3 regions of the Peribacillus sp. GL_122 genome follow, and region 3 is predicted to be linked to each of the others. Evidence: riboswitches for the same ligand, from Rfam matches in the RefSeq annotation. Region 3 holds a riboswitch; each other region holds the start of a gene.

Region 1 (3,287 bases), 2.6 Mb from region 3:
TGCATCCAGACATTGCTGCAGTGATTACGACAAAATTAATGATGCCTGCCGCTGCAGTGATACCTATTTTGGCAAAGGTTGAAACAAATGGACTGCCTAAGTCATCCAGTTGATCCCAAGGGAATACTGTCACGATGACGAATATGGCACCAATGTAGAAAATTAAAATGCGCCATATGATTGATTGGATCGCTTTTGTTACGGTCTTGGTTGGATTTTTCGCTTCTCCTGCTGTGATTCCGATAAGCTCAACGCCTTGATAGGAAGCCACTACTAGGGAAAGCGCGAAGAAGAATCCTGTCCAGCCTCCCGTAAAGAAGCCGCCATTTGCCCAAAGATTCGATAATCCAATAGCATCCCCGCCATTCCCTATTCCAAAGAAGATAAGGCCAAGGCCGGCAATGATCATCAATATAATCGTTATGATTTTTATAAGCGCAAACCAAAATTCAAATTCCCCGAAGGATTTAACCGAAATAAGGTTTGCCGCCCCCAAGATGATCATGGCGACCACACCTGGTATCCAAGCAGGTAACTCCGGGAACCAATATTGCATATACAACCCAACCGCGATGATTTCGGACATTCCGACGATTACCCATTGAAACCAATTGCTCCAAGCAGTCATATAACCTGCCAAGGGATGTATATAGCTGCTCGCAAAGGTTGCAAAAGAACCTGTAGTCGGTTCTAAATATAGCATCTCACCCATGGAACGCATGATGAAAAATATAAAAATACCTGCGATTGCATAAGCAAGCATAACAGAGGGCCCGGTCCATTTGATGGTGCTCGCAGAACCCATGAATAAACCGACCCCGATGGTTCCGCCTAAAGCTATCATTTGAATATGTCTTGATTCCAGCCCTCTCTTTAATTCCTTGTTCGACATGATTAACTCCCCCAGATGCAATATCGGTAATGCTTTTCCATCCTTGCCACGAACGACTCTCTTTTAATTAGAAATGCTTTATCGTAATCAATATTACATAACACTTCAATTATATTTCCTTATCTTATAATAGTAAATATTCTGTAAAAATACAATTGTATTTTTGAAAAAAACAGTTACCAATAATATCTTGTCGATTTTTCTAATCTAAAAATATCATTTTAAAAAAATGATGTTCAGTATTTTATAATAGTGATCGTTCAAAAAGAGCAGAAAACTATCACTTCTGCTTAAACCTTAAGTTAAATACAAACCACTATTAAACTGCGATAATGCCTGTTTCATTTCAAAAATATTTGTTGACCTACCGAAAAATTGATGATAGAATTCCAATATTATTTTATAAGCATAATGAATGATCCAACAGTGGAAGATTAACACTGACAGACATTTCTTCACAACCGCATACAAGCAAGCGATGAATGCTATGGATGACACTATAGCAGGAGCAGCTTCTGGAGAGACTGTACAAGATGCAGCGCCGAAGGATTCACAATCTCAGGCAAAAGGACAGAAGAGTAACGAATGATAGAATTGTTATTCTGAACCCTTTAAGAGATTGGTATTATCCAATCTCTTTTTTTATTGTCCATTTTGTGATTGGACTTAAAACTACACTCTTGAAAACCAATGGAATAGGCAAGCAGGGCAAAAAATCACGTCCCTCTCTCCAAGACCATGCAGGTTGAAATCATTCACTAACAAGACTATAAAAAACGGGGGCGTAAGAATTGGCTAAACAGGAATTAAAAAGAGATTTAAAAAATCGACATGTACAACTGATTGCAATAGGAGGAACCATTGGCACCGGTTTATTTTTAGGATCCGGAAAAGCCATACAATTGGCTGGACCTTCCATTATATTCTCCTATCTGATAATAGGGATTGCCTTGTTTTTTGTGATGAGGGCGCTGGGCGAATTGCTATTATCCAATGCAGGTTATGCATCATTCACTGAATTTGCAACCGAATATGTCGGTCCATGGGCTGGATTCGTGACAGGTTGGACATATTGGTTCTGTTGGATCATGACCGCAATGGCCGATATCATAGCTGTCGGTGTCTATATACAATATTGGTTCGATATCCCTCAATGGATTCCAGCTCTAATATGCCTAGTCATTCTGTTAGGGTTGAACCTATTGACCGTTAAGTTATTTGGCGAATTGGAATTCTGGTTTGCCATCATTAAAGTAATCACGATCCTTGCCTTGATCATCGTAGGAATCATTCTATTGATCATCGGCTTCAACACCAATACCGGAACGGTTTCCGTAACGAACCTATGGAATCATGGGGGCATGTTCCCCAATGGCATTTCCGGATTCCTATTATCATTACAGTTGGTCGTCTTCTCATTTGTCGGTGTCGAATTGGTCGGGGTTTCCGCAGCGGAAACGGCGAACCCGAGAAAGAACATTCCTTCTGCCATCAATAAAATCCCTGTCCGGATTTTACTTTTCTATGTTGGTGCCCTATTCGTCATTCTCTGTGTCAACCCATGGACACAACTTGATGCCTCAAGCAGCCCATTTGTAGAGGTCTTTGCGTTAATCGGCATTCCTGTCGCTGCAGGAATCATCAACTTCGTCGTGTTGACATCCGCTGCTTCTGCATGTAACAGCGGTTTATTTTCAACAAGCCGAATACTCTATACGTTAAGCAGGAATGGCGAAGCCCCTGCTAAACTGGAAAAATTAAATAAACAGGCTGTTCCAAGCAATGCCTTATTAACATCCACAATCGTTGTATCAATAGGGGCATTATTAAGCAAGCTGATACCGGAACAGGCATTTACCGTCGTGACGACCATCAGTGCCATCTGTTTCATTTGGGTATGGAGCATTATCTTGATCTCCCATCTCAAATATTCGAAAACAAGGCCTGATCTAAGAGCCGAATCGACTTTCAAGGCTCCTTTTACACCCTTTGTCAATTACGCCATTTTAGGATTATTCCTATTCATCCTTATTGTTATGCTGTTCGCTGAAGCTACACGACTATCACTGCTCTTGACCCCGATCTGGTTCATACTCTTGGTGATACTATATAACTATCGGAAAAAAAATAGCTAAAGGAAATAAAGCCTTGAATTCAATTCGAATTCAAGGCTTTATCCATCTAAGAAACATATCAAGATTAGGCAGTTGGCGCGTTTTTGCTAAAATATATCACCCAACTCCATTAAATTTTATATCAAAATAGTGTAAGCTATTATATATCATCGGACCTTTTTAAAAGAAGGTAAATCCGTCTTGTATGAATTTTCCTTCCCGGTTTGGTTCACCCAGCCATCAGTGGCATTGAAGAATAAACCCCATTGATGGACGTTTCA
Region 2 (3,287 bases), 1.1 Mb from region 3:
TGCTGAAAAAATCCCTTCCTGTTTCTTTTACATTGCTTGTACACCTAAAGGAGTAGAAAAACCTTATTTTAATCATAATCCTAAATTTGATATCGATGAAGATGCCCTTCTCGTGGCAGCAAAAGCAGTAGGGTATGTTGTTTGTGGTTATTATGAGTTAGATTAAGGAAAAGATTAGAATCATTTGTAAGGTGTGGTTCAGATTACCACAGGATTTGCTGAATTAGATATTTTTATTAGTAAAAAGTAAAACGATTGCGGAGAAAGGCTAATGGCAGTACCTGATAGACGGATTCTCCGTGTGAAGGGAAACTTTCATGCACGGTGCGAGGTAGGGGCTGATTGATTCTATAAATAAAAAATCTAACCACCCTATTACTATGGAAAAGGCAACGATAACTTCGAATTTTCACCTATCTGTAAATAGGGAATGCAAATAAATCAACCCTTTTTATAGAATGAATCAATTGAATTTTTATAAGGGTGTGTTTGGATCATCCTAAACACGCCCTTAAAATATGTCATTTTATCAAGGTAAGGTATAGAATTGATCATACTTTATGGATATGTTTTAAAAGAAGAGGCTAACCAAATTAGAGGCCTGGTTTGACGCTGGTAAAGTGAAATGGGAGATGGTTTCGTTAACACGTCAAGCATTGTGAAAATGAATGCTTGATGATAAATATAAACCTTATTGATCCAAATTATGTTATTCTATTTTTGTTTACAACAGTCCGTCTGAAAAACTGTAAAGGGGGTATAAGGCTTAATGGTTAAGGAAAAAAAAATCAAGCTAAAGAAGCCAAAGAAGTGGTGGGTATGGGTTCTAGCAATAGTCATCATTGCTAATATAGCAGGTAGTGGGGCTGAAGAGGAAGTTGATAAAGAAGAGAAGGCTTCTGATACTGCTGAACTTAGGGAGGAAGCTCCTAGACAATCTTTACTGCTGCAAGGATTTTCGCGAGTCTCGAATTTTCTCTTTTTCCATACATTAATTATGTTAAAACTATAGACTCTATGCCCTTTCCCAACTTTAAAATTTACCCGTATTGTCAATCGGAAAAATGTAAAAATGTTTCGCTTATACATAAGCTTGTTTGGGATTCCTTGCGACATAGAAAAGCTGCTATAAGCTTGTTTTTTCGTAGCTAATAACTTCAAATTATACACTGTTCATAAAGTTCAAACTTGTCCATATTTAATTATCAGAAAATAGAGCTTTTTCAGATAATAATTGAAATATCCATTAAAACCCGATAATATACAACTAGTAGTACAACTCTATATCAGCGGATGAAGATTGTGGGAGAGACTAAACATTGTTTAGCACCGAAGGAGCAAACCCTAAAAAGCAGGGGACTAATCTCTCAGGTAAAAGGACTACAATTGGACGCGTCTCTGAAGAGAGCCATAGGCCACCGAAGGAGCTAAACTCTCAGGTAAAAGGACAGAGGAAGTTAGGAAAATCCCTATCTTTCCTCTGCCTTTTTTTGTACTTGGAAAGATAAAAAGAGAGGAGAGTGCATGGAGATATGTAGATAAATGAGTCTATCCTTTGATTTGTGCAACTAATGGTATATTTTCAAAAAAGGTTGGTAGATCTATTTCAAAAAACTATATCTAGTACCCACCAAGAAAGCGCTTACAGTGATAGGTCAGTCTCCCAGTATGCTAATAATTCACACTCATTGAAGGACTGAACCTTTATAAGGAAAAAATTCCAAGTAGCCTATAAAAGTAGAAAGTGGGGAATCGTATGCAGGAACAAAAGTTGGATAGAGGGTTAAAAAACAGGCACGTACAACTCATAGCTATTGGTGGTGCAATCGGAACGGGATTATTTCTTGGGGCAGGAAAATCTATTCATTTAGCTGGGCCATCAATTCTATTTGCTTACATGATTACAGGCATCATTTGTTTTTTAATCATGCGCGCACTTGGAGAACTACTCTTATCTAATTTGAACTATCATTCCTTTGTTGACTTTGTAAGAGACTATTTAGGTAATATGGCAGCATTTGTAACCGGCTGGACATACTGGTTCTGCTGGATTTCAATCGCAATGGCCGACTTAACAGCAGTTGGACTTTATACTCAGTATTGGTTTCCCTCCGTACCGCAGTGGATGCCTGGATTAATTGCACTAGTCATTCTGCTATTTATGAATCTTGCAACCGTAAAACTTTTTGGCGAAATGGAATTCTGGTTCGCATTAATTAAGGTCATAGCTATTCTAGCATTAATTGTTATCGGTATTTTCATGATTATTAAAGGCTTTTCCACTGATTCAGGCGCAGCAAGTTTCACGAATCTGTGGAGTCACGAAGGTATGTTCCCAAATGGAATAAATGGTTTTGTCCTCTCATTCCAGATGGTAGTGTTTGCGTTTGTGGGCATTGAACTTGTAGGACTTACAGCAGGTGAAACAGAAGATCCAGAAAAAGTTATCCCCAAGGCGATCAATAATATTCCTATTCGGATTATAATTTTCTACATTGGCGCACTTATTGTCATTATGAGTGTTTATCCGTGGAACGCAATCATCCCAACGGAAAGCCCATTCGTTCAAGTATTTGTGGCTGTAGGTATTGCTGGAGCTGCTGGTATCGTTAATTTTGTAGTCCTAACATCGGCTGCTTCGGCATGTAACAGCGCAATCTTCAGTACAAGCCGGATGGTATACTCACTTGCCAAAGATAAAAATGCACCTGTACCGTTTGCAAAACTTAATGACCGTAAAGTACCTTCCAATGCATTGTTCTTTTCAACTGTTGTCATTTTAATTTCTGTTGTTTTGAATTATTTAATGCCTGAAGGAGTATTTACCTTGATTACAAGTATTTCTACCGTATGTTTCATCTTTATTTGGGGAATTACAGTCATCAGTCATTTGAAATACCGTAAAACAAGACCAGATCTAGTGAAAAAGAACAAATTTAAATTACCACTTTATCCAATTTCCAATTACTTGATCCTTGTTTTCCTAGCGTTCGTCCTTGTTGTTCTTGCACTTGCGGACGACACTCGTGTTGCCTTATTCGTTACTCCTGTTTGGTTCATTATGCTGATTGCGATTTATAAGATGCGCATAACGAAGGTGGATCAGGAGAATCAGAGAGAGGTAGCGGGGAATTAAGAGGCAAGAAATCCTTTGATTCTATTTGCTGTGTTTGTCCAGATAGTTGCCGCTCCATTTTTTCCAACTCGGTGAGTAAAAAATCTGCCCGTTTTAAAAAGCCAAAGATATCTGGTTGATTCTATGATAATTCGAAATAAATATTTTAGAA
Region 3 (3,287 bases):
GTCCAATTCTCTGTTCGAGCCTCATGGGGTTCCATGGCAGGTCAAAATTAATCAAGTGATGGCAAAACTGAAGGTTTATCCCTTCCCCGCCAGCTTCTGTTGCTATTAATACCTGTATATTCTTTTGGAATAATTCCCGCATCCAGTCTTTCTTTCCGCGCTTAAAACCGCCTCGGAAGGGAACCGAAGAAATTCCATTCTGCTGTAGGTACCATTGGAGATATAGCTGAGTCGCCCGGTATTCGGTAAAGATAATCACTTTGTCATCAATTTTCTTGATCAGTTCCAGTGCTTTTTCAGCCTTGGAGTTCTGAACTGTTTCATTCACTTTAGAAAATAAATCATCAAGCTTTGCCAAAAAGTCAGGGGAAGGCTGATCATATTTTTCTTTCATATTCTTTAATGTATAAAAGACCGCCTCTCTGCTGCTGCATGCTTCCCTTTGGAGAGTGAGAGCCGAAAAGGCGCTTCCTTTTGATCCATCCGAAATAGGCTTGAATTTGGAAACAGCATCGTACAATGCCTGTTCCGTTGGAGAAAATTCAATGGTGATGGTTTCCACATGCCGTTTTGTCCATTCAATGCCAGTATCGGCCCGCCGGTTTCGAATCATGACAGTATTGACCAGTTCCTTTAGGTGTTCATCTTCAATGATGTTCCGGCCTTTCCCTTTATACTTTTCCGAAAAGAGTGAGGCATTTCCCAAGTGGCCCGGTTTCAATAACGAAACGAGGTGAAAAATCTCCTCGACTTTATTTTGAATCGGAGTGGCTGTCAGGAGTAAACAAAATTTCTTTTTCAGATTTTGGACGAATTCATAGTTCTTCGTCTTATTGTTTTTAAGTTTATGAGCTTCATCAATAATGATGAAGTCATATTCCTGAGTAAAAATGATATCTCGATGTGGAGCGCGTTTCGCTGTATCAATGGATGAAATGACCACATCACAGGAGTCCCAAACATAACTTTTTCTCTGAACGACTGCCGGTATATGAAACTTGGTATTCAATTCAAAAGCCCATTGTGTGACAAGGGAGGCTGGAACAAGGATCAATACTTTTTTTACAAGGCCCCTAATCATATACTCTTTTAGGATCAAGCCTGCTTCAATTGTTTTTCCGAGCCCCACCTCATCAGCTAAAATGGCCTTTCCATTCATCTTTTCCACCACTTGCTTGGCTGCTTCCAATTGATGGGGAAGCGGGGTTAACTGCGGAAGGTGCTTGGGCGCCTGTAAACCTTCAAAATCAGGGATGATAAGATTTTCCTCCATTTGAACCGCCAACTTATAAAGCTCCCAATTTCCCCATGGACCGTCATTTTCCATTTTTTGCAGAAACTCGTCATTCCATTCAGAATTGAAGGATATATTGATTTTCATAGAAATAACTCCCTCTTAAATCATAATTTCCTTAATAAAAGGTCAAAACCCGAACATTTCGTATGTGAAGTAAGAAAAATATTTCTTTTCAAAAGATATTGCAGAGATAAGTTTCTTAGGGTAGGATATAAGTATATTTAGAAAATTCCAATTTCCAAACGCTACAAAGAATCTTTGTACATCGATTTTGCAGTTCGCGTTTTCTTAGTATGAGCTATAGGCTCCTAATTTATCCAAGATTACTGAAGGAGATCACTCAAACGGTTTCTGAAGTTTTAGGAGAATTGGCAGAGAATGCATTCCATGATGCTCAAAGGTTTTACCGATGCTTGGGGCTATTTCGCTTCCTTTCATTGGTAGACCATTCATATGCGGGTGAAGATAAGGGGAGAGACTACGGATGTAGCGCCGAAGGAGCAAACTTAGCAGTGAATCTCTCAGGCAAAAGAACTCTTATTGGACGCAACTCTGGAGAGCGCCGCCCGTTTTGGGACGGCCACCAAAGGGGAAAACCTATTACATAGGTAAACTTTCAGGTTTCAGGACAGAGAAAAAGCTCAAACGGGCTTTCTCTGTCCTTTTTTGTGCTTTTTTCACATCATGAATCAGGATATACCTGATGCGTAATGACAAGAAGCTTTTGATAATGAAGCCAATTAATTTAAAAAAATCTGAAGGGGGTCATTTTTTGACCAATTTAAAAAGAACACCACTATTTGAGGTTTATCGTGAATACGGAGGTAAAACGATTGATTTTGGCGGCTGGGAACTTCCTGTCCAATTTTCGGGTATAAAGGACGAACATGAAGCCGTACGTACAAAAGCGGGGTTATTCGATGTTTCCCATATGGGGGAAGTCGATGTTAAGGGTCCTGGGAGCCTTTCCTTTTTACAGAAGATGCTGACTAATGATATATCAAAGCTGCAACAGGGCGGTGCCCAATATACCGCCATGTGTTATGAAAACGGAGGAACGGTTGATGATCTTATCGTGTATAAAAGGGCTGAGGACGACTATCTGCTCGTGGTCAATGCAGCGAATACAGAAAAAGATTTCAATTGGCTGCAAGCTAATTTAACGGAAGATGTCCAAATTACGAATGTATCGAGTGACTATACACAGCTGGCACTTCAAGGACCATCTGCAGAAAAGATATTACAAAAACTATCGGGAAATACTGACTTAAGTGAAATTGGATTTTTCAAGTTCAAGGAAAATGTCCTGATCAACGGTATCTCCACGTTGGTATCCCGTACTGGATACACTGGTGAAGATGGGTTTGAGATATATAGCGACAGTGAAAATGGTCCTGCCCTTTGGAAGGCGATTATGGAAGCCGGAAAGGAAGAGGGGGTTCAGCCGATTGGTTTAGGTGCTCGTGATACCCTGCGTTTTGAAGCGAAACTGCCGCTGTATGGACAGGAGCTTTCAGCGGACATCACCCCGATGGAAGCTGGTATTGGTTTTGCAGTAAAAGTGGATAAGGAAGTGGATTTTTTCGGGAAAGCCGTTCTTGCTGAGCAAAAGGAGAAAGGAGCTCCCCGCAAGCTTGTGGGAATTGAAATGATTGACCGTGGCATTCCACGTCATGGGTATAAGGTCTACAGCGGTGATAAAGCCATTGGCGAGGTCACGACCGGTACCCAATCACCAACGTTGAAGAAAAACGTGGGATTGGTACTTATCGATAAGGAATTTTCGGTGCTGGATGCGGAAGTCGAAGTGGAAATCCGTTCCAAACGTTTGAAAGCCGTTATCATACAAACACCTTTTTATAAAAAACCACGTAAATAGAGAGGAATGGTCATTAGATGAAACATCGTTATTTACCCATGACAGAGCAAGATAAACAAGAAATGCTGGAAGCGATAGGGGTATCTACCGTTCAAGAACTTTTCAATGATA

What was found. Region 3 has a riboswitch for glycine ahead of gcvT (glycine cleavage system aminomethyltransferase GcvT). Riboswitches for the same ligand answer to the same signal wherever they lie in the genome.
Region 1: another riboswitch for glycine. It lies ahead of AC3ISB_RS03100 (amino acid permease); the one in region 3 lies ahead of gcvT (glycine cleavage system aminomethyltransferase GcvT).
Region 2: another riboswitch for glycine. It lies ahead of AC3ISB_RS13020 (amino acid permease); the one in region 3 lies ahead of gcvT (glycine cleavage system aminomethyltransferase GcvT).

Annotation. Positions count from the first base shown of each region.
Region 1 covers NZ_CM174415.1:639,623-642,909, reverse strand. Annotated here, with positions in the region: gene AC3ISB_RS03105 (amino acid permease) at 1-892, opposite strand, end outside; glycine riboswitch at 1,398-1,476, shown strand; gene AC3ISB_RS03100 (amino acid permease) at 1,684-3,027, shown strand.
Region 2 covers NZ_CM174415.1:2,698,289-2,701,575, forward strand. Annotated here, with positions in the region: gene AC3ISB_RS13010 (amidohydrolase) at 1-166, shown strand, start outside; gene AC3ISB_RS13015 (hypothetical protein) at 770-1,012, shown strand; glycine riboswitch at 1,294-1,393, shown strand; glycine riboswitch at 1,397-1,453, shown strand; gene AC3ISB_RS13020 (amino acid permease) at 1,757-3,136, shown strand.
Region 3 covers NZ_CM174415.1:3,844,514-3,847,800, reverse strand. Annotated here, with positions in the region: gene AC3ISB_RS18565 (DEAD/DEAH box helicase) at 1-1,381, opposite strand, end outside; glycine riboswitch at 1,757-1,844, shown strand; glycine riboswitch at 1,848-1,931, shown strand; gene gcvT (glycine cleavage system aminomethyltransferase GcvT) at 2,070-3,176, shown strand; gene gcvPA (aminomethyl-transferring glycine dehydrogenase subunit GcvPA) at 3,194-3,287, shown strand, end outside.